Regions from separate parts of the Streptomyces sp. 135 genome, predicted to be linked through region 2. Evidence: riboswitches for the same ligand, from Rfam matches in the RefSeq annotation. Region 2 holds a riboswitch; the other holds the start of a gene.
The links. A riboswitch is a leader RNA that binds a small molecule or an ion and turns the genes downstream of it on or off. The one in region 2 is predicted to bind cyclic di-AMP.
Positions count from the first base shown of each region.

Region 1: it holds a riboswitch for cyclic di-AMP, as region 2 does, so the genes downstream of both, KKZ08_RS15775 (transglycosylase family protein) here and KKZ08_RS02420 (C40 family peptidase) in region 2, are expected to answer to the same signal.

Region 1 is NZ_CP075691.1:3,520,779-3,526,591, reverse strand. It holds gene KKZ08_RS15795 (hypothetical protein) at 1-547, shown strand, start outside; gene KKZ08_RS15790 (hypothetical protein) at 669-839, shown strand; gene KKZ08_RS15785 (cytochrome P450) at 928-2,259, shown strand; gene KKZ08_RS15780 (transglycosylase family protein) at 2,377-3,459, shown strand; cyclic di-AMP (ydaO/yuaA leader) riboswitch at 3,654-3,840, shown strand; gene KKZ08_RS15775 (transglycosylase family protein) at 3,845-4,573, shown strand; gene eno (phosphopyruvate hydratase) at 4,869-5,813, shown strand, end outside.
Region 2 is NZ_CP075691.1:520,567-526,379, forward strand. It holds gene KKZ08_RS02405 (RidA family protein) at 1-115, shown strand, start outside; gene KKZ08_RS02410 (ATP-dependent Clp protease proteolytic subunit) at 197-832, shown strand; gene KKZ08_RS02415 (hypothetical protein) at 840-1,148, shown strand; cyclic di-AMP (ydaO/yuaA leader) riboswitch at 1,524-1,700, shown strand; gene KKZ08_RS02420 (C40 family peptidase) at 1,704-2,177, shown strand; gene KKZ08_RS02425 (ATP-binding protein) at 2,267-2,707, opposite strand; gene KKZ08_RS02430 (helix-turn-helix transcriptional regulator) at 2,982-3,848, shown strand; gene KKZ08_RS02435 (DUF397 domain-containing protein) at 3,858-4,106, shown strand; gene KKZ08_RS02440 (8-amino-7-oxononanoate synthase) at 4,141-5,313, opposite strand; gene bioB (biotin synthase BioB) at 5,434-5,813, shown strand, end outside.

The DNA.
Region 1 (5,813 bases), 3.0 Mb from region 2:
GGGTGAGTGGCCCGGCACCTGGCGGCCGTACGGCTCGCTGATCGCGGACGCGGACCGCTCGGAACCGCCGGTGCCGGACCGTGTGTGGATCCGTGCGTACGAGGGTCTGGAGCCGCATGACGCCGCCGAGCTGGACGGCCTGGTGGCCGCCTTCCGTTCGGCCCTGGAGCCGCGCGCCGAGGGCGGGGACGCCCACGCCATGACGTGGCTCGGCCTGCTGGCGGAGCACGCGGGGGACACGGCGGCCGCCGAGGACTGGTTCCGGCAGGCGGCGGACCACGGCAGCTCCCGCGCCGCGGGCCGGCTGGGCCACCTCCTCGCCACCCGCGTCGCGTACGGGGAAGCTGTCCCCTACCTCACGGCCGCCGCCGACGCGGGCGAGACCGGGGCCGCCGCCCTCCTCGGACAGGTCCACCAGCACCTCGCGGTCCACTACTTCCGTATCGCTGAGGCTGAGGGCGACGTCTCGGCGACGCGTCGCCTGAAGGGACTGCTCCGCCCGACGGGCCGCCCCGGTGACGACGCCCTGGACCCGCACTTGGACTAGCGGCTTCCGCCCCGGGCCTGGCGGCGTGACCGCAGCCGCCTCCGCCCTCTTCGGGCACCTTGCGGTGCACTGCTTGCGTATCGCTGAGGCTGAGGGCGCGGCTTCCGTCCCGCACGGCGGCATGGCCGCTTTCCCTCCCCGGCCGGGTACCGTCCTCCACCGGCACCTCGCGGTGCACTGCTTCCGCATCGTCGATGCTGGGGGCGACGCCTCGGCCGCACGTCGCCTGAAGGGACTGCTCCGCCCGACGGGCCGCCCCGGGGACCACGCCCTGGACCCACACCTGGACTAGCGGCTTCCGCCCCGCATGACCGCTGCCGCCCCGGTCCAGCCCCCGGCCAAGGAGGAGTCACGTAGCCCCCGGGAGATACGGTCACCGCATGCACGACCAGCCGCCCGCGACCTGCCCCGCAGGAGCCACGCCCGCCCCCGGGGCGAGCCCGCAGCCCGAGCTCTTCACCTGGGAGTTCGCCACCGATCCTTACCCCGCCTACGCCTGGCTGCGCGAGAACTCCCCGGTGCACAGGACCACGCTGCCCAGCGGAGTCGAGGCCTGGCTGGTCACCCGGTACGCGGACGCGCGCCAGGCGCTCGCCGACCAGCGGCTCAGCAAGAATCCGGCCCACCACGACGAGCCCGCCCACGCCAAGGGCAAGACCGGCATCCCCGGCGAGCGCAAGGCCGAGCTGATGACGCATCTGCTCAACATCGACCCGCCGGACCACACCCGCCTGCGGCGCCTCGTCTCGAAGGCGTTCACCCCGCGCCGCGTCGCCGAGTTCGCACCGCGCGTGCGGGAGCTGACCGATCAGCTCATCGACGCCTTCGTGGCGAAGGGCGAGGCCGACCTCATCCACGAGTTCGCCTTCCCGCTCCCCATCTACGCCATCTGCGACCTGCTCGGCGTCCCCCGCGAGGACCAGGACGACTTCCGCGACTGGGCGGGCATGATGATCCGCCACGGCGGCGGCCCCCGCGGCGGCGTAGCCCGCTCGGTGAAGAAGATGCGCGGCTACCTCGCCGAGCTGATCCACCGCAAACGCCTCGACCCCGGCGACGACCTCATCTCCGGCCTCATCCGCGCCTCCGACCACGGCGAGCACCTCACGGAGAACGAGGCCGCCGCCATGGCCTTCATCCTCCTGTTCGCCGGATTCGAGACCACCGTCAACCTCATCGGCAACGGCATGTACGCCCTCCTCACCCACCCCGAGCAGCGCGCACGGCTCCAGAAGGCCCTGGCGGAGGGCGACACCGGCCTGCTGGAGACCGGCGTCGAGGAACTGCTCCGCTTCGACGGACCCGTGGAGCTGGCCACCTGGCGGTTCGCCACCGAGGCGCTGACCCTCGGCGGGCAGGACATCGCGGCCGGCGACCCCGTCCTCGTCGTGCTCGCCGCCGCCGACCGCGACCCCGAGCGGTTCGACCGGCCCGACACCCTCGACCTCGCGCGCCGCGACAACCAGCACCTCGGGTACGGCCACGGAATCCACTACTGCCTCGGCGCCCCGCTCGCCCGCCTGGAGGGCCAGACCGCGCTCGCGACGCTGCTCAGGCGCCTGCCCGACCTGCAACTCGCGGCCGACCCGGCCGATTTGCGGTGGCGTGGCGGGCTGATCATGCGGGGGCTGCGCACGCTGCCGGTGAAGTTCACAGACGCACAGAAAGAGGCACCGGAACGACCGGTTTCTGACGGCCCATCACAACTGTGATGTTGACGTGATCTCCGCTGCATCGACTTGTGACAAGCGTTCGAGTGCGGCTACGTTCACGTCGACTCGGGCACCCGGTGCCCAAGTCGCCGTAACAGTCTCCTGAAAGGCAACCGCATGCTCTCCGGCAATGGTCGTCACCGACGCCCCCGCCAGGCCCCGGCCCTCATCGTCGCGGCAGGAGTCACCGGATCCGCCATCGCCATCCCGCTGCTCGGAGCCACCAGCGCGAGCGCCGCCGAGACGGTGACGTGGGACAAGCTCGCCGAGTGCGAGAGCGGCGGCGCGTGGAGCGCCAACCCCGGGAACGGCTACTACGGAGGGCTCCAGCTCTCCGAGGACATGTGGGAGAAGCACGGCGGCCTCGACTACGCGCCGAGCGCCGACCAGGCCTCCAAGTCCCAGCAGATCGCCGTGGCCGAGAGGATCCTCGACGGGCAGGGCCCCGAGGCCTGGCCGAGCTGCGCCCCGATCGCCGGACTCACCGACGGCGGCGCGGCGGCCGACGTGGACCCGGGCGATCCGATCCCCCCGGAGCCCGCCGACTCGTCGGACAGGGACGACTCGAGCGACTCGAACGGTTCGACCGGTTCGACGGGGTCGGAGAAGTCGAAGGGCTCCCAGGACTCCGAGGGCTCGGGGGACTCCAAGGACTCCAAGGGCAAGGCCGCCGACAAGTCGTCGGACAAGGCCTCCGACGACGCGTCAGAAGGCCCCGGCTCCGCCGACGACGACGGCGACACGCCCGGTTCGGGCGACGCCTCCCGAGACAAGAATCACGAAAAGGGCGACAAGCAGGGCAACAGCGGCAACGGCGACAAGGGCGACAAGCGCCCGACGGACGGCAAGTCCGGGCGCGACGAAGCCCCTTCGGCCGGCACCCCCGGGTCGAAGGACCCGGCCGCCCCCTCCGACGACTCCACCTCCGGCCGTCACCGGGGCGACCACGCGGACGAGAGTCCCGCCTCCGGCAGCGGCGGCGACCGTCCGGGCCGGCACGCCTCGCGCGGCGGCGAGCGCACCGAGAAGGTCGCCGACGGGACGTACACGGTGCGTTCCGGTGACAACCTGTCGGCCATCGCGGACGACTTGGACGTCAAGGGCGGCTGGCACGAGCTGTACACCGAGAACAAGAAGACCGTCGGGGCCGACCCGGACCTCATTCTCCCCGGTCAGAGCCTCGATTTGGGCGAAAAGTAGGGGTAGTTGACGAACCGTCCACGGGGTGCTTCGCGCCGAATGTCGGTATTGGCGTAAGTGAGAGATGGGTCTCAGAAGCCCTGATCGCCTTTGAAATTCCGTGGATCGCGTGACTACCGTCGTCAACGCCCGCCACTGGTGGGCCCCGCCGGTCGGTACGCCGAATCCTGCCAACGGCCGGACGGGAACAGTCGTCGCTTCGAGCGCCGTAGGCAGGAGCGGGGGACCCAAGGTAAGCCGCCGGGTCCGCACGTCGAGCTCCGAGGAGGAGCGGGACGTACGGGACCGGCTAGGGGTGAAGTCGCACTCACGTGGTGCGGCCGGGCAACTTCACTGGCCCGAACCCGACAGCTCACCTCGCAGGCGTCGGTGAGGGGATCAACTCATGCTGTTTTCCAGCAAGGGCAAGCACCGCCGTCCGTCCAAGGCCACCCGTGTCGTCACGCTCGCCGGTGTCACCGGTGCCGCCGTGGCCGCCCCGCTGATGGCCGCCGGTTCGGCCTCCGCCGCCACCGGCCAGGAGTGGGACGCCGTCGCCCAGTGCGAGTCCGGCGGCAACTGGTCGATCAACACCGGCAACGGCTACCAGGGCGGCCTCCAGTTCTCGCCCTCCACCTGGGCCGCGTACGGCGGTACGAAGTACGCCCCGACCGCCGACAAGGCCTCCAAGGCCCAGCAGATCGAGATCGCCGAGAAGGTCCTCGCCGGCCAGGGCAAGGGCGCCTGGCCGCACTGCGGCGTCGGTCTCTCGGGCGCCGCGTACAACGGCGGCGGCCAGCAGCAGGCCCCGCAGCAGCAGGCCAAGCCGCAGCCGCAGAAGACGCAGCAGCAGGCCGCCCCGCAGCAGCAGGCCGCTCCGCAGCACAAGACGCAGCAGGCCCCGAAGCCGCAGCCCGCGCCGCAGACCGAGTCCAAGAAGACCGTCGAGACCCCGACCGGCAAGAAGGTCGAGAAGGGCGACGGCGAGTACAAGGTCAAGACCGGCGACACGCTGTCCAAGATCGCCGAGGCGCACGACGTCAAGGGCGGCTGGCAGAAGGTCTACAAGCTCAACGGCGACATCATCGACAACGCCGACTTCATCTACCCCGGCCAGCAGCTGCACCTCAGCTGACGGATCCGGTCACGGCCGTGCCTCGGCGGACGCACGGCCGTCCCGCCCCGTCCCCACGGGCTCCCCGCCCCGGTGCGCGTATCCCCGTACGCACCGGGGCGGGGCCATGTCCGCTGTTCGCTCCTAGCGAGCTACCGGCCAGTAGAAACGCGGGCTTCCATCCCGTTTCCCGGCCATTTGAGCCTTCCCCCGTCCCACGGGACGGGCGGTCGGCTGGCCTGGGGCCCGGAGCCGGTTAGGCTCAGGAGACGCGGGCCGAATCGGCCCGCGTAAACGCGTCACATCCCAGAAGGAGATGCTCGTGCCGTCCATCGACGTCGTCGTAGCCCGGGAAATCCTGGACTCCCGAGGCAACCCCACGGTCGAGGTCGAGGTCGGCCTCGACGACGGCAGCACCGGTCGTGCCGCCGTCCCGTCCGGTGCCTCCACCGGTGCCTTCGAGGCCATCGAACTCCGTGACGGTGACCCCAACCGTTACCAGGGCAAGGGTGTCGAGAAGGCCGTCCTCGCCGTCATCGAGCAGATCGGCCCGGAGCTCGTCGGCTACGACGCCACCGAGCAGCGCCTGATCGACCAGGCGATGTTCGACCTGGACGCCACCGACAACAAGGGCTCCCTCGGCGCCAACGCCATCCTCGGCGTCTCGCTCGCCGTCGCGCACGCCGCCTCCGAGGCCAGCGACCTGCCGCTGTTCCGCTACCTCGGCGGCCCGAACGCGCACCTGCTGCCCGTGCCGATGATGAACATCCTCAACGGCGGGTCGCACGCGGACTCCAACGTCGACATCCAGGAGTTCATGATCGCGCCGATCGGCGCCGAGTCGTTCTCCGAGGCGCTGCGCTGGGGCACCGAGGTCTACCACACGCTGAAGAAGGTCCTGAAGAGCAAGGGCCTGGCCACCGGCCTCGGCGACGAGGGCGGCTTCGCCCCGAACCTCGACTCCAACCGCGCCGCCCTCGACCTCATCCTGGAGGCCATCAAGGAGGCCGGCTACGTCCCCGGCGAGCAGATCGCGCTCGCCCTCGACGTCGCCGCGTCCGAGTTCTACAAGGACGGCACGTACCAGTTCGAGGGCAAGTCCCGCACGGCCGCCGAGATGACCGAGTACTACGAGGAGCTCGTCGCCTCGTACCCCCTCGTCTCCATCGAGGACCCGCTGTTCGAGGACGACTGGGCCGGCTGGAACGCCATCACCGAGAAGCTCGGCGACAAGGTGCAGCTGGTGGGCGACGACCTGTTC
Region 2 (5,813 bases):
GGCGTACTTCGGCGACCACCGCCCCACCGCCACGGTCCTCGGCGTCACCGAACTGACCCTCCCCGGTCAGGCCATCGAGATCAGCTTCGTCGTCGACAGAAGGCTGCCTTGCTGAGCGCCCCCAAAGGAAACGTACGTCCTGTACATTTTTTGGAGAGCCGGACCCTCCGCCGCCCCCTAGCAAGAGAGGCCCGCCATGCGCCGTCCGTCAGCACGTCATGTCCTGCCCGAGTTCACCGAGCGCACCAGTTCGGGGACGCGGACCCTGGATCCGTACTCGCGGCTTCTCGAAGAGCGGATCGTCTTTCTCGGCGCCCCCGTCGACGACACGTCGGCGAACGACGTGATGGCACAGTTCACGCACCTCGAGTACGCGGCGCCCGACCGCGACATCTCGCTGTACATCAACTCCCCCGGCGGCTCGTTCAGCGCGATGACCGCCATCTACGACACGATGCGGTTCGTCAGCTGTGACGTGGAGACGGTCTGCCTCGGGCAGGCCGCCTCGGCCGCCGCCGTCCTGCTGGCGGCCGGCACGCCCGGCAAGCGGCACGCGCTGCCGGGGGCGCGGATACTGATCCACCAGCCCTCCTTCTCCGAGCCGATCCAGGGGCAGGCCAGTGATCTGGCGATCCAGGCCGACGAGATCCTGCGGACCCGACGGCTCCTCGAAGAACTCCTCGCGCGGCACACGGGACAGAGCCAGAAGCGGATCGCCGCGGACATCGAGCGGGACAAGATCCTCGACGCCCCGGCCGCCGTGGAGTACGGGCTCGTGGACCGGATCGTCCAGAGCCGCAAGACCTCGCTCGGCGCGCGCGGGGCGAGGTGACCCGCGGATGCTGCCACCCGAGCTGCCGCCACTGCCCGCGCTGACCCGCGCCGAGGCCGAGTTGATCGACCGTTACCTCGAAGTCGTCGACCTGGTCGGCCGGATCAACCCCGCTCGCGCCGAGCACACCTACGGCGGACTGCGTGCCGCCCAGGCCCTGGTCGGCCGGGCGACGGCCCTGCGGGACGCGCTGGCCCTCATGCACCGGCGCGGCGAGAGCGAGGTGCACGCCGCCACGCTCGCCCGGGCCCTGCGCGTCCTTGACGGCGAGCGGCGGACCGGACGGGTGGGCGTGCCGCCGTCGGCAAGCCGGTGAGCCGGTGGCCCCCCCCCCAGCGGCCGCTGAAGCACGGGCTCCGCTCACCGGAACGTCTGGATCCGCTGTGCGACCGACCAGATGGGCTACCTCAGTTGGCGTAGCAGGGGCTCCTTAATCACGCGTTCGAGAGTCGCACCGGATACGTACGGCGAAGGCGGAATGGGACGTTCCGGTGCTGGTCGAGCCATCGCCAGACGGGGCATTGGGAGTCGAATTCGGCAGCGTCCACCCGAACAGGTCAGTCGTGAGGAGCCTCACAAAACGTCGTTTCGACTCGGTTTTCGAGTGGTTTTCGGGTCAAGATCCCTTCCGACGACAAGACCCCGCCACAGCGGCGGGGCGATCCGGGCGGACGCCGAGTCCTGCCGCCGCCCGGTTGACCGGTCGACATCGGTGCACCGGCAGGAGTGGAGGACCCAAGCAAGGCGGGCCCGTCCGGGAAGTCCGGACGACGCCCTTGGGGTGAAGCCGCAGAGCATGACGCGGCCGGGCATCTTCGCCTGCCCGAACCCGACAGGTCATCCTTCACAGGCGGCTGACGAAGGGTTACGCATGACCGCGCTGAATCACGTTCCGTCGCTGCTCGGCAGGACCGGGGCCGTCTCGGCCCTCACCCTCGCCGTTGTGGGCGGCACCGTCGTGGCCCCCGGGCTCACGTCGGAAGCCGAGGCAGCCACCCACGGAACGAAAGCGCTCAAGATCGCGGCGTCCAAGAAGGGCTCTCCCTACAGCTACGGAGCGGTTGGGCCCAACCGCTTCGACTGCTCGGGCCTGACGCTGTACTCGTTCAAGCGCACGGGCAAGAAGCTGCCGCGCACCGCCGCCGCGCAGTACAACAAGACGCGGCACATCTCGAAGTCCCAGCGGACCCGGGGCGACCTGGTGTTCTTCCACTCGGGCCGGAACGTCTACCACGTCGGGATCTACGCGGGTAACGGCCGCATCTGGCACGCACCGAAGAGGGGGACCGTGGTACGCCTGGACAAGATCTGGACCAAGAGCGTCTGGTACGGCCGGGTCCGCTGACCCGTCCCTCACGCCCGGCCGGACGCGGGGGTCCGTGGACCCGCACGCCGCGTCCGGCCGGAGCCGGGCCGCGCGGCGGGTGCGCGGCGTCAGCGGTGCCCCTGCTGGACCGGCGCCGTCCAGGGCAGGGCGATCCATACGGTCTTGCCGCCCTCCGCCGTGGGGCTGACGGATAGCTTGCCGCCGCATTCGGCGGTCAGCCAGCGGATGATGACCATGCCGCGGCCGTTGTCCTGCTGGACGGCGGCCGGCAGCCGCCTCGGATAGCGCGGGTGACTGTCGGTGACACCGATCCGCAGCTGCTCGTCCCGGTCGAGCTCGACGTCCACCGTGAAGGTGGGCGACTGCCCTCTGGTGTGCTGCACGGCGTTGGTGGCGAGTTCGGAGACGATGAGTCTGATCGTGTCCGCCACCTCGGCCTCGCCCGGCAGGCCCCATTCCGTGAGTACGTTCGCCACGTACGCGCGGGCGGCCGGGACCGAGGCGGGATCGCTCGGCAGAGTGACGGATGCTTCCTGGTGATCTGCCATGGCGACGCTGTCCCTTTCCCACCGGGGTCGGTCTCCGACTCGGAGCGGATGACTCGAGGACGGCCCCGGACTGGTGCTTCGCGCCAGCCTCCCATTCCTTTGCCGGTCACGGGTGGCGATCCACCGAGATGTGCATATATCTGTCGCTCGAAGCGGTGAACTCTGCCAGGACCGACCGTATTTGGGCGCGGGGACGCCACTTCCTCTACTGTCGCCTCTGTCCCCCCGCTCTGCCGCCGGGATGCCCGACGGCTCGGTCCGGAAGGAGACGGACATGCAGTACGGCCCCGCGGTGCGCCGCCGCCGGCTCGGCGCCGAACTGCGCGCGCTGCGCGGCCTCGCGGGACTCACCAGCAGCCAGGCCGCCGCGAAGGTCGGCTGGCACCAGTCGAAGGTGAGCCGGATCGAGACGGGCCGCAGCGGTGTGAAGGCCACGGACGTGCGCCTCCTGCTCGACGCGTACGAGGTGAAGGACGCCCACCTCAGCGAGTTGCTCGTGGCCCTGGCGGGCGCCGACGACACCGGCGCCTCGGGGCGTCACCACTGGTGGAAGGCGTACCGCGACCTGCTGCCCGCCGCCTATCGCGACTTCATCAGCCTGGAGGCGCAGGCGAGTTGGGTACGCACCCTGGAGACCTCGGTGGTCCCGGGGCTGCTCCAGACCCCCGACTACGCGCGCGCCGTCACACGGGCCGCGCTCGGCGGGCTGCCCGACGAGCAGGTGGACGCGCTGGTGGAGGTGCGTCTGGCCCGTCAGGACGTGCTGCGCGCGGAGCCTCCGGTGCGGCTGAGCGTGGTCCTGGACGAGGCGGTTTTGCGCCGTTCGGTGGGCGGACCGCGGGTCTTCGCACATCAGCTCGCACGGTTACAGGAGGTGGCGCAGTTGCCACAGGTGCGACTTCAGGTGCTGCCGTTCTCCTCCGGAGAGCATGTGGGCCTCATCGGGCCTTTCGTTATTTTCTCATTTCCGAACATTGCTGATCTGGATGTGGTTGTTCTCGACCACTTGACGAGTAGCCTCTATCTCGAACGGAAAGAAGACCTCCAGGCATACGTGGAGGCCTTCAACTCCCTTCAGGAACAGGCGCTTTCACCCGAGGACTCAGAGGATTTCATCGCCGGGCTAAGCGACGGCGCGTAAGGAGGCACCATGACCGCACTGCCTCGGTACGTACCTTCCAGCACCACCCTTCAGGGTGCGCGGTGGCAGCGCAGCAGCCGCAGCAACGGAATGAACAACTGTGTCGAGACGGCCACGCTCGACACGACCACGCACGACCTGCTCCAGTCCCGCGCCGCGGCCCGCCTGCTGGCCGTGCGCGACTCGAAGAACACCGCGGGGCCCGCCCTGCTCTTCTCCCCCGGCCCCTGGGAGACGTTCGTCGACAGCCTCCGCTGACCGCGGGCCTGCCCCCGCCCGGGGCCGGCCCGTCTCATCGGGGTGCGGTGCGGCTGATCACTCGTACGGCATCGGCGATCTGTTCGTCGGTGAGATCCGCGCGGGCGGTCAGCCGCAGCCTCGAAATGCCGTCCGGTACCGACGGCGGCCGGAAGCAGCCGACCGCCAGACCCGCGGCCCGGCACTCCGCGGCCCAGCGCACGGCCGATTCCGGTGCCGGGGCGCGCACGGAGACGACGGCGGCGTCGGGACGTACCGCCGACAGGCCCTCGGCCGTGAGGCGCCGGTGCAGTTCCGCGGCGACCTGGCGGGCCCTGGCGGCCCGTTCGGGCTCGCGGCGCAGCAGCCGCAGGGCCGCTAGCGCGGCGCCCGCCGCGGCGGGCGCGAGCCCCGTGTCGAAGATGAAGGTACGCGCCGCGTTCACCAGGTGGTCGATGACCTTGGCGGGTCCGAGCACGGCGCCGCCCTGGCTGCCGAAGGACTTCGAGAGGGTGAGCGTGACCACCGTGTCGGCGGCCCCCGCGAGGCCCGCGGCGTGTGGTGCGCCCCGGCCGCCGTCACCGAGGACGCCGAGGCCGTGCGCGTCGTCGACGATCAGCCCCGCACCGAACTCCCGGCACACGTCCGCCAGTTCGGCGAGCGGCGCGGCGTCACCGTCCACCGAGAACACCGAGTCGGACACCATGACGGCGGGGCCGTCGTGGGCCTCCAGCGTCTTGCGCACCGCCTCGGGGTCGCTGTGCGGCACCACCTGGGTCACGGCGCGCGCGAGCCGGCAGCCGTCGATCAGCGACGCGTGGTTGCCCGCGTCGGAGACGATCAGCGAGCCGTGCGGGGCGAGCGCGGTGACCGCCGCGAGGTTCGCCGCGTAGCCGGAGGAGAACACGAGCGCCGCCTCGAAGCCGCAGAAATCGGCGAGCTCCCGCTCCAGTTCGGCGTGGAGTTCCGTGGAGCCGGTGACGAGCCGGGAGCCGGTGGCGCCGCCGCCCCACCGCCGGGCCGCCGCGGCGGCACCCTCGGTGACCTCCGGGTGCCGGGTCAGCCCCAGGTAGTCGTTGCTCGCCAGGTCGAGGAGGCCGCCCGCGTCGGCGGCGCGCGGGCGCAGGGTGCGGACGAGGCCGGCGTCGGCGCGCAGCCCGGCCTGCTCGTCGAGCCAGTCGAACGGCGCGCGCGTCGCACCCGTCACGGGGTGGCTGTTTGTAGACATTGCACAGACCCTAGCCGTCCTGCCACCTGGCCAGTATGTGGCAATACCCACACCTCAAACCGCTTCTGTTGTGCGAACTCTCCTTGGCCGGGGAGACTGCCGTACGTAAGGATCAGCGCCATGGATCTCCTGAACACGCTGGTGGACAAGGGGCTTCGGCGCGAGCTGCCGAGCCGTGAAGAGGCGCTGGCCGTGCTGGCCACGTCCGACGACGATCTCCTGGACGTAGTGGCCGCCGCCGGGAAGGTGCGGCGGCAGTGGTTCGGGCGGCGGGTGAAACTCAACTATCTGGTCAACCTCAAGTCGGGCCTGTGCCCGGAGGACTGCTCGTACTGCTCTCAGCGGCTCGGCTCGAAGGCCGAGATCCTCAAGTACACCTGGCTCAAGCCGGACGAGGCCTCGCAGGCCGCGGCGGCCGGTGTCGCGGGCGGCGCCAAGCGGGTCTGCCTGGTGGCCAGCGGCCGTGGGCCGACCGACCGTGACGTGGACCGGGTGGCGCA